2 regions of the Synechococcus sp. R60.1 genome follow, and region 1 is predicted to be linked to the other one. Evidence: riboswitches for the same ligand, from Rfam matches in the RefSeq annotation. Region 1 holds a riboswitch; the other holds the start of a gene.
The links. Region 1 has a riboswitch for cobalamin ahead of NW834_RS02550 (sirohydrochlorin chelatase). Riboswitches for the same ligand answer to the same signal wherever they lie in the genome.

Region 1 (4,982 bases):
ATTGCATCAACTTTATCAACAAGGTGTTGCCATGTCTGCCCATAAAGGGTCATCGGGTGCACTATCGGCCTCTGCACCTTCTCCTGAGGGCACTTGGCAGTTGGCCCTGCAAGGGATGAGCTGTGCCTCCTGCGCCCGCAGCATCGAACAGGCCCTCGCTCAGGTGCAGGGAGTATCCTCCGGATCCGTGAATTTTGCCAGTGAGCAGGCCACCGTCAAAGGGGATCCCCGGCTGGTGGATCCGCAGGCGCTGATTCGGGCGGTGGAGCGGGCGGGGTATCGGGCGCGCCTTATCCAGGAGGATTGGCAGCTGGACGATCTGTCGGATCCAGAGCGGATCGCCCAACGGGCCGCAGAACGGGAACTGAAGCTCAAGGTGGCGATAGGGGTGGGCATCAGCACGGTGCTGGTGATCGGATCCCTGCCGATGATGCTGGGGATGGACATCCCGGGCTTTCCCATGTGGCTGCACAATCCTGGGTTGCAGTTGCTGCTGACGGCTCCGGTGCAGTTTTGGGTGGGCAAGCATTTTTATCGAGGCGCTTGGGCCGCTTGGCAACGGCGCTCGGCGGATATGAACACGCTGGTGGCCTTGGGGACGAGCGCGGCTTTCTTCTATTCCATTTTCCCAACGGTTTTCCCCGACTCTTTCCATCGGCAGGGACTGCATCCCGATGTGTATTACGAAGTGTCGGCGGTGGTCACCACCTTGATCCTGGTGGGTAAGTGGATGGAGCAACGGGCCAAAAGGCAAACCTCTGAGGCCATTCGCAAGCTGATCGGGCTGCAACCGAAAACGGCGAGGGTAATCCGCCAGGGGGTGGAGCAGGATATTCCGATTCGGGAGGTGCAGGTGGGGGATCGGATCCGGGTGCGCCCCGGAGAGAAGGTGCCGGTGGATGGGGTCATTCTAGAGGGATCCTCCAGCCTCGACGAGTCCATGGTGACCGGCGAGAGCCTGCCTGTACTCAAGTCGGCGGGGGATGAGGTGATTGGGGCAACGCTGAATCGGACGGGCAGCTTTGTGATGGAAGCGCGGCGGGTGGGCAAAGACACAGTTCTGGCCCAGATCGTGCGCTTGGTGCAGGAAGCTCAGGGATCCAAAGCTCCGATTCAACAGTTGGCGGATCGGGTCACCTCCTGGTTTGTGCCGGCGGTGATCGGGGTGGCAGTTCTAACTTTCGTGCTCTGGTGGGTGTTGGCGGACAACCTGACGCTGGCCTTGGTGAACACGATTGGGGTGCTGATCATCGCCTGCCCTTGTGCGCTGGGGTTGGCAACCCCCACCTCGATCCTGGTGGCCACGGGACGAGGGGCAGAATTGGGGATCCTGGTGAAAAGTGTCGACAGCCTGGAATTGGCCCACCACTTGCGCACGGTGGTCTTGGACAAAACCGGCACCCTGACCGAAGGTCGCCCTACCGTCACCGATATTTGGGCTAATGGCTCCTCTCCCCTGACGGTGTTGCGCCTGGCAGCGGCAGTGGAGCGGCACTCGGAACACCCTTTGGCCCAGGCGGTGGTGCAGAAAGCCGAAGCCGAAAAAATTGTGATCCCTCCTGCCCAGCATTTTCAGGCAAGGATAGGCAGTGGGGCAGAAGCCTGGGTGGAAGACCAGTGGATCCGCATCGGTCGGCTGAGCTGGCTACAGGAGATGGGGATCCCCTGGGATCCCTCTTGGTCAGAGCGGGTTCAGAATTGGGAAAGCCAGGGCAAAACGGTGATCGGCGTAGCCCAATCCCAGAGCCTGGTGGGGCTGTTGGCCATTGCCGATCCGCTCAAACCCACCTCTCCTGAGGCAGTGCAACAGCTGCAACAGATGGGTCTAGAGGTGATCCTGCTAACCGGGGATAACCCCACCACGGCCCAAGCGGTTGCTCGGCAGGCAGGCATTCAGCGGGTAATTGCCCAAGTCCGTCCGGATCAGAAGGCAGCTTACATACGCAGCCTAAGACAACCGCGACGGCGGGTGGCGATGGTGGGAGATGGCATTAACGATGCTCCGGCTCTGGCAGAAGCCGATGTGGGGATCGCCATTGGTACAGGTACGGATGTGGCGATGGCCGCCAGCGATATTACCCTCATGTCGGGGGATCTGCGGGGAGTCGCCACAGCCATTCAACTCAGCCGGGCCACCCTCAACAACATCCGCCAAAACCTCTTCTTCGCCTTTATCTACAACACGCTGGGGATCCCGATTGCCGCTGGGGCGCTCTATCCCTTTACAGGCTGGTTGCTCAACCCTATGCTGGCGGGGGCAGCCATGGCCCTGAGTTCCGTTTCGGTGGTCGCCAATGCCCTGCGCCTGCGACACTTTCAGCCCCACAGACCGGCAGGCCGGCGTTAGGCCCTCACCCCCAACCCTTCCTTTGAGGATGAGCCTGCTGGACCGCTCATGTCTCGGGGCTATCTTCTGGCAGACAAGGACATCCCCCCAGGGGGCTTGGTGAACGACAAGCGGCAAGCTAACCTAAAAGGCTCAGGCAGACTGGGGAAAGCGCGGTGCAAGTCCGCCACTGTGACGCAACTGTGATGGGATCCCTCCCTCAGCCAGAACACCCACCTGCCGTTGTCCTGTACCCCTTGCGATTCACAAGGAACGGAGTTTTTTGTGTTGAATACCCTCAGTGTTTCCCCTCCGCTTGCGGTTGGGCAGTCTCCTGTTGTCCCCCTGCCCCTGTTGCTCATCGGCCACGGATCCCGCGACCCCCAAGGGCAGCAAGCCTTTCTGGAGCTAGCCCAGGCTTACCAAGCTCTCACCCCCCATCGACCGGTGATCCCCTGCTTTCTGGAGCTGACCCAGCCAACCATTGCCCAGGGGGTAGAGCAGTGCTTGGCCCAAGGGTGGCAGGAGATCGTGGCCCTGCCGCTGTTGCTGTTTGGGGCCCGCCACAACAAGTTCGATGTGACGATGGAACTGGATCGCCTGCAGGCCCTCTATCCCCAGTTGCGCATTCGTTACGGTGGGCCGCTGGGGATCCGCATCGAGATCCTGCAACTGCTGCGAGACCGATTGGCTGCTCTGATAGCTGCCCAACCGCGGCGGATCCCAGAGGCAGAAACCGTGCTCCTATTTGTGGGTCGCGGCTCCAGCGATCCCGAGGCCAATGCCGAAGCCTGTAAACTGGCCCGGTTGCTTTGGGAAGGATCTGGGTTTGCCGCTGTGGAGACCTGCTTTATCGGCATTACCCATCCCCGCCTGCCCGTGGGATTGGAGCGGGCCTTGTCCTGGCATCCGCGCCGGGTGATCGTGCTGCCCTACTTTCTGTTTACGGGGGTGTTGGTGAAAAAAATCGAGGCGGCAGTGGAGAAACAACGACAACGACAGCCGGAAATCGACTGGCTGATGCTGCCGGAATTGGGCCTTGTGGATACGGTGCTGCACAGCCTGCAGCAACTGGAGCAGGAAGCCCTGCAGGGCCAAACCCCGATGAACTGCCACCTGTGCAAGTTTCGCCTGGCCGTGAGCGCAGAGGTTGGAGCTGGATCCAGCCATCACCACCCTCACGAGCCTCATGACCACCATCACGGGCACGGATCCCATCACCACCCTCATTCTCACCATCACCCTCAGCACGGCCACACCCACGCAGCGGCTGGGGATCCCTGGGCCCAATTAGAGGGCTACCACCAACGGGCATGGCAGGTGCCCTAAGAGGGAAACAGAGGCTGCTGGCGGGATAAACTGAGTGCAGACAGGCCATTTTTGAACCTGGTTTTCCCGCTCTAGCGGTTGTGATGACGAAAAAACGATGATGCTCTCCCGCTCCTCTTGGGTTTCAGGTGCCGCTGCCGCGGGGAGCGGGATCTTTGTTTTCGCCCTGGTGGTGGGGCTGCTGGATCAGATCCTGCCCACCCTGCCCAAGGTTTCCCTCTCCCTGGCCGGGATCCCTGGGATCCTGGCTGCCGCTGGGGCCTCCTATGGGGCCTGGCGGGTGGTTCAGATGGGTCTGCAGTCGGGCTCCTGGACTGATTTTCGGGCCTCGCTGGTAGCGGCTCTGTCTCCCTTTGATCCCGCCGATTATGGCGGCAACCCTCGGCAACCCGAGGAGGATTCTCTCCCTTTGCAGTCGGTTGACGAGGATCCTCAAACCCAGATCCGCGATCGACAAATTCTTGATCAAGCTGAGCAGCAGACGGAAACTGAAACCGAAGTAAGCGAACACACTCAAGTAAGACTGCAGGGCGAGCAGCACCAGGATCAAGCTTCGCAGGCCAAGGCCCAACAGTTGCAGCCCCTACAAGAATTGTCATCACCTTCTTCCCCAAGCCCTGAGTCGGCAAAACCCACACCAGAGCCAGAGCTCAACCAAAAACTTCGCCAACTCCAGATGCAGGTCGCCACTCTGAAAATAGAACTGGAACTCCAAGAAATCCAACTGCAGCAGTTGGAGGTGAGGCGGACTCGGCTTCAGCAGCAGAAGCAGAAACTCAAGCACGTTCTGCGTCGCACGGCGTCCGAAAATCAAAGGCTGCGCTTCTTACAGGAGCAAAAAGCCCGGCAACTGGAGCAAACTCAACAGGAGCTGCAAACTTTGCGAGAGTCCTACCGCGCCTTGCAAGTTCTACAGGAAATAAGCTCCACCCTAACCCAAAACCCATCTCACGAAAGGGCGGAAACGGAGTCCTCTGGATCCTCCGACTAGCCGACCCGCTTTAGAACAAATACACTCCCCTCGCTGCCCCGACCCAGCCGCAAGTCTTCATCTAAATAGGTGATATCCAGCCAACCCGTTGGCTCGCGGCGGCGGATATCGATTTGAATAGCCGGGATTCGCTCCGGAGCCTGCTCGAGCAAATAGAGAAAGCTCTCGATCTCGTAGCTCATCAAAGCTTGGGATCCGAACACCAATCGCTCGAAAATCACCCTCACCCGGCGCTCCGATTCGGGGTAAAAGCGCGCTGATACAGCCAAGACTCCCCGTGGCATCCAAGCCTCCAGCCAACCGGATCCCTGGATCTCCGCCACGTTGAAGACCCGT
Region 2 (4,982 bases), on a different contig from region 1:
CTAACCAATCTTTTGCGGCGCAGCTCGGGTGGGGTCTTGCGATGGGGGCCGCCTTGGTGCTCCTCCAGGCACAAATGCAGGTGCCAAGTTTCGGTGGCAACGGTTAGATAGCCATCGTAGAGCACGCACAAAGCTGGAGGTTTCTTGAAAGCCAGCTCCAGCACCCCGCCTTCCGCCACATGGCCCACCTGGATCTCGGCCCAGTGCTCTTGAAACAGCTCGTAGAGCAACGGCCCCAAGCAGTCAATATGGGCAGGGATCCCTTCATAAAGGGTTGTCCAACCCGTCAGAGAAACTTCCTGCCAAGTTTGATGGAGAGGGGTTATCCAGGGGGTAAAAGTGGCCATGAGAGAGCTCCTCAAGGTAGTGGTGGAATACGAGTAATCACCTCTTTTTTGAGAGGGCGCTCGGCCCAGGGTAGGATCCCATCTGGCTTGGTGAGGTAGAGCTCTGCTGTCTGCAGAATCAGCTCCACATCTTTTGGATCCAGATCTCCAAAAACATAGGTCATCTTTTGAGGTGCTGCCAACGCAACAACGCAAGCATGGCTGCAGGCGCTCATACAGGCAACTGGTTTTAGAGTTAGTTGGGGGTGGAGGGTTTGGGATTGCAGGGCAGACAGCAGCATTTCTCCCTTGCTAATCCCTTCTTTTTGGCCGTTAACCCACCGAGATCCGCAGGTGATGCAAACCCAAAGACAATGGCTGCTGGGTTGCTGAGCAGCGCTGCCAGCTTGAACTGGCAACTGGGAAGTTGATTGAGACACAGAGCTGCTTGATACCGGCATAACTTGCAATCCAGACTTGACTGTAAAGGGCGCGATGAAGAAGGGGAAATGATCTCAATATCTAAGCGAGTGGTCAAGTAGTGAGCGAAATGGCTAAGCCTTTAAAATTGGCCTCTCAGATTGAGCCGAACGGTGCGACCCACTCCTGGGTAGCCGGGGAAAACCTCATATTGCTCATCCAGCAGGTTATCAACCCCCACTTCTAGAGCGAGATTTTCTGCTACTGGGATCCCTCCCCGCAGAGCCAGGTTGGTGTAGCCGGGCAGAGATTGGGTATTGGCGTTGTTGGTAAAGAAAGTGCCAATGTGATGCAGGAAAACTGAGGCATACTGATCCTCTGCATCGCGGTAGCTCAGGCCCAGGTTGAAGCTGTCTGCTCCCACGAAGGCTAGCTGTTTGCCAACCGCTTTGGGATCCAGCGCCGAGCGGATGATGGGATCGTTCAGGGTGTAGTTGGCAAAAAGAGTCCAGTTTTCCCCCAATCGCAAATCCAGGGCTGCTTCCAAGCCCGTGTATTCCACGAGCTCAATGTTTTCGTAGGTTCCCCTGCGCGGGCCGGTGCTGACAAAGGTAATGCCATCGCGGATGCGGTTATGGGCAAAGGTCAAGCGCAGTAGGCCAAAATCTCCCAAAGCCTGATCCAGGCCAATGTCAAAACTCTCTCCCCGCTCCGGGCGCAAATTGGGGTTGCCGTCGACTTCAAAAAAGCCCCGCAAACGAAAGAATAAGTTTGAGATCAAGGGAGTGCGAAAGCTGCCGGCATAATTAGCCCTCAGGGTGGTGCCTTCTGCCAAAACCCAGCGGATCCCTGCGGCAGGAGAGGTGGCCGAACCGTTGACCAGATTGCTCGAATCTTGGCGAACACCTAAGTTGAGATAAAAGTTGGGCTGTGGCTTGTAATCCAGGCGGGCAAAGAGGGCCCCTTGGTTCACGGTATTGTCGTAGTTGACATTGGTGGATCCCCTGGCAAAGGAGAAGGTGGTGTTGCGAGCTGAAATGGATCGGTAGTCTGCTCCTAGAGTAAGCTCCAGGTTTTCAGCAGCCTTCCAGGTGTATTGCAGTTGGGATCCCCACCCCGTTCGCAGGATCTCATCCCGGGATCCCTGGCTTTGTGGGGCGCTGAAGCGATAGTTGAGGTCGTCAAAAAATACCCTAGCTTGCAGGGATCCCTTCTCTTGATCCCACAGCCAACTGAGATCTAACAGCAGGTCGTTGGTGTTTTGCACTGCATCGGGGGAGGGAAACTCGGTGCTGCCGGGCACCTGAAACGCTTTATTGAGATAAAGGGCATTTCCTGTTAGGACCTGGCCTTCTGCCAGTTGCCAGGTGAGTTTGGCTTGTAGGTTGTGGTACTCCACTGCCGAGTTCTCCCGCCTGCCTGCTTTGCCCAAACGCCTAATTTCAAAAGGAAAGTCGTTGTTGCTCTGCAGACGGCGATAGCTGACCACCCAGCCCAGATCCTGCACCTGGCCGCGGTTTTGGATCCCTTGCTCGTTGAGGCCGTAGCTGCCGATAGCCGCTTCCAGCACGGTCTCGGATCCCGGCTTTGGATCCAGCGTCACGATGTTGATGACCCCGCCAACGGCATCGGAGCCGTATAAGGTGGAGCCCCCACCTGGAGAGATCTCAATACGCTCGACCACATCTGTAGTGATCTGAGACAGATCGAACCCGCCAAAAAAGCCCAGGTCGTTAATGGGGCGGCCATCCAACAGCACCAAAACCTGGGCCGTTCGTCCTCCCCGCATAAACTGGGAGCTAAGGGCTCCCAACTGGGTTCCTGCCGTGCCGTCGCTGAGGATCCCGGGCAGGTAGCGCAGGGCCTCCTGAACGGTTCTTGCCCCTTGCTCTCGAATTTGCTGGCGGGTAACGACGTAAACCGGGCGGGAAGAATCCCGCAGCAAGCCGGGGCGACGAAAAGGCGTGGTGACGGGTTGATTTAAAATCTCGGCGCTAACGCCGGTTTCCAAAACCTCTTGAGCTGAGGGCGGGGAAGCTGCCGGCTGCGCCCACGCTGGGATCCCCAAAACAAGACCCCCCAGCGCCAGGCTGAGACCTAGAATGGGATTCATTTTCTTTCTTGAAGCTCCTGATTCCGTGCGACGCGGAAGAAAGACGAGCCAGAACCGCAGGCGGGCATCCTGACTGAGGGCATAGGTCTAGCCCAAGCCCATCACAGTTGCGGCACAGCGCCGGATTTGCACCGGACTTTCCCCTTTACATGCCCTGGCTGATCCCCAGGACAACCTGTCGGTACAGCTTTCTCTGCGATTGCTCCGAAAAAGCCGTGCTAGGCATCATACATCCCCTGCTCTGGAGTTCCTATCCTGCCAGGGGGGATGTCATCCCCAGGGGTGAACGGGATCCCAACGGCAATCCCAGGGCTTCGGATGGGCCACATCCCATTTAGGCCAGATTTCTTCACTGCTTTGTAAGCAGTTGAAGAGTAGCCCACTACTATTCCAGATCCTGAGGCCCAGGGATCCCTTGACTTTTGAAGAATTTGAAGAATAGGGAGGATAGAGATACGCTGAGATCTTGCAAAATCCACAGCCTTTGGGAGAGTAAGAGGGGAGCAGTGGCTTGGCTGCTGTCCACGGGATTCATTGGACTAGTACCCAACCGGATAGAAAAGAGGGGCTTTTTCGGTCGCGTGAGCGGCGCGGAGCGCTCTTTCCGGCAAAGCCGTTGCCTGGTGGGCTGGATCCGGTTCAACATGGCTGGGAGAGGCAATCGGCACCTCAATCATCCGATCCGGTACCAGCGGCACCATTTCGGAGCGGTCGGCGATTTCCCGGAGAGAATTGGCAATGGATTCTTGAGTCAGCAGAAACTGTCGTTCGTTGCGCTGCATCTGCTGCCACACCTGGTAACGCTGGCTCCACCGGCTTTGGGTATGCACAGTCCAACTGTAAAGGCTCAACACTGAAACGCCGGAGAGGATAGCCATCCCTGTGGAGATTTGCTTCCACCAGGCTAGGTGTTCTGCCCAAGCAAGATGCTGGCTGCGAGGATGGGCTGATTTCAACTTCAAATTCAAAGGTTGGGTGCGGCTGGCCTGAACTGTACCGGAGAGGGGTCGGCTCAGAGCAGAAGGCTGTCTGTGGCGACGAGGGCTTTTGGGACGATCAAGACCTGCGTTCAAAGGCTGGCTAACCATAGGGCTTAACCTCACACACACCAAGGGATCCGACGGTGCAGGACTGCCGGTTCCGCTTCACCCTAGTTCCCCGCATCCCCCAATAGCAACCCCCTTCTCCCGATTCCCGGCCTCAGCAGGACAGCTGTCCGCTTCACGGTAGCCGATCTCTTGAGAGCGGGAGAACCAACCTAAACCTACATCTGACTGCTGCGGGCAGCCACTCGCAGTTTGGCAGAGCGGGCCCGTGGATTGCGTTGCCGTTCCAGTTCGGAAGGGGACAAGGGCTTGGGGGTGAGCACCTGCCAACGGGGATCCCTGCGAAAGGCCCATTTCACCAGGCGATCTTCAAGGCTATGGAAGCTGATTACGGCCAACCTGCCGCCGGGTTTCAACCAAGTGGGGGCTTGGGCCAGCAAGGTTTCTAAAGCCTCCAGTTCTCGGTTCACGGCAATGCGCAACGCCTGAAAGACGCGGGTGGCCGGGTGGATGCGGCCTCGCCGAGCTGCCGGAGGTACCGCCTGCCAAACCACCTGGGCCAACTGGGTAGTTGTGGCGAGGGGACGAGCCTGCTCGATGTGATGGGCAATGCGGCGGGCAAATCGCTCTTCGCCGTAACGGGTGAAAATCTCGATCAACTCTTCGACCGGGCGATGATTAACCCAATCGGCAGCGGTTTCCTGAGCGGCACTGGGATCCATGCGCATGTCCAGCGGCCCCTCTCCGCGAAAGCTAAATCCCCGCTCAGGGCAGTCCAGTTGCGGCGAACTCACCCCCAAGTCGGCCACGATGCCATCGAAGGGAATCCCCTGCCCCTGCTCATCCCGAAAGCCATGCTGCTGCAGATCGAAATCGGCAAAATTGAGGTGCCACAGTTGGATGCGGCTGCCGGGGATCCCTTCTGCTGCAAAACGCGCTTGCGCCGCCTGCAGAGCCGCCGGATCCCTATCCAACCCCACCACTCGAGCAGCTCCCCCCCGCAGCAGCGCCAAGCTGTGTCCACCCCCTCCCAACGTCACATCCAAAAAAATACCGCCCCCCTGGGGTTGCAGGTAG

Region 2: another riboswitch for cobalamin. It lies ahead of NW834_RS06090 (TonB-dependent receptor plug domain-containing protein); the one in region 1 lies ahead of NW834_RS02550 (sirohydrochlorin chelatase).

Annotation. Positions count from the first base shown of each region.
Region 1 covers NZ_JANSIA010000009.1:6,838-11,819, forward strand. The annotation lists gene NW834_RS02545 (heavy metal translocating P-type ATPase) at 32-2,347, shown strand; cobalamin riboswitch at 2,446-2,582, shown strand; gene NW834_RS02550 (sirohydrochlorin chelatase) at 2,615-3,655, shown strand; gene NW834_RS02555 (hypothetical protein) at 3,753-4,646, shown strand; gene NW834_RS02560 (PAP/fibrillin family protein) at 4,643-4,982, opposite strand, start outside.
Region 2 covers NZ_JANSIA010000030.1:22,236-27,217, reverse strand. The annotation lists gene NW834_RS06100 ((2Fe-2S) ferredoxin domain-containing protein) at 1-347, opposite strand, end outside; gene NW834_RS06095 (DUF1636 domain-containing protein) at 359-787, opposite strand; gene NW834_RS06090 (TonB-dependent receptor plug domain-containing protein) at 889-2,859, opposite strand; cobalamin riboswitch at 2,901-3,053, opposite strand; gene NW834_RS06085 (hypothetical protein) at 3,399-3,947, opposite strand; gene rsmH (16S rRNA (cytosine(1402)-N(4))-methyltransferase RsmH) at 4,124-4,982, opposite strand, start outside.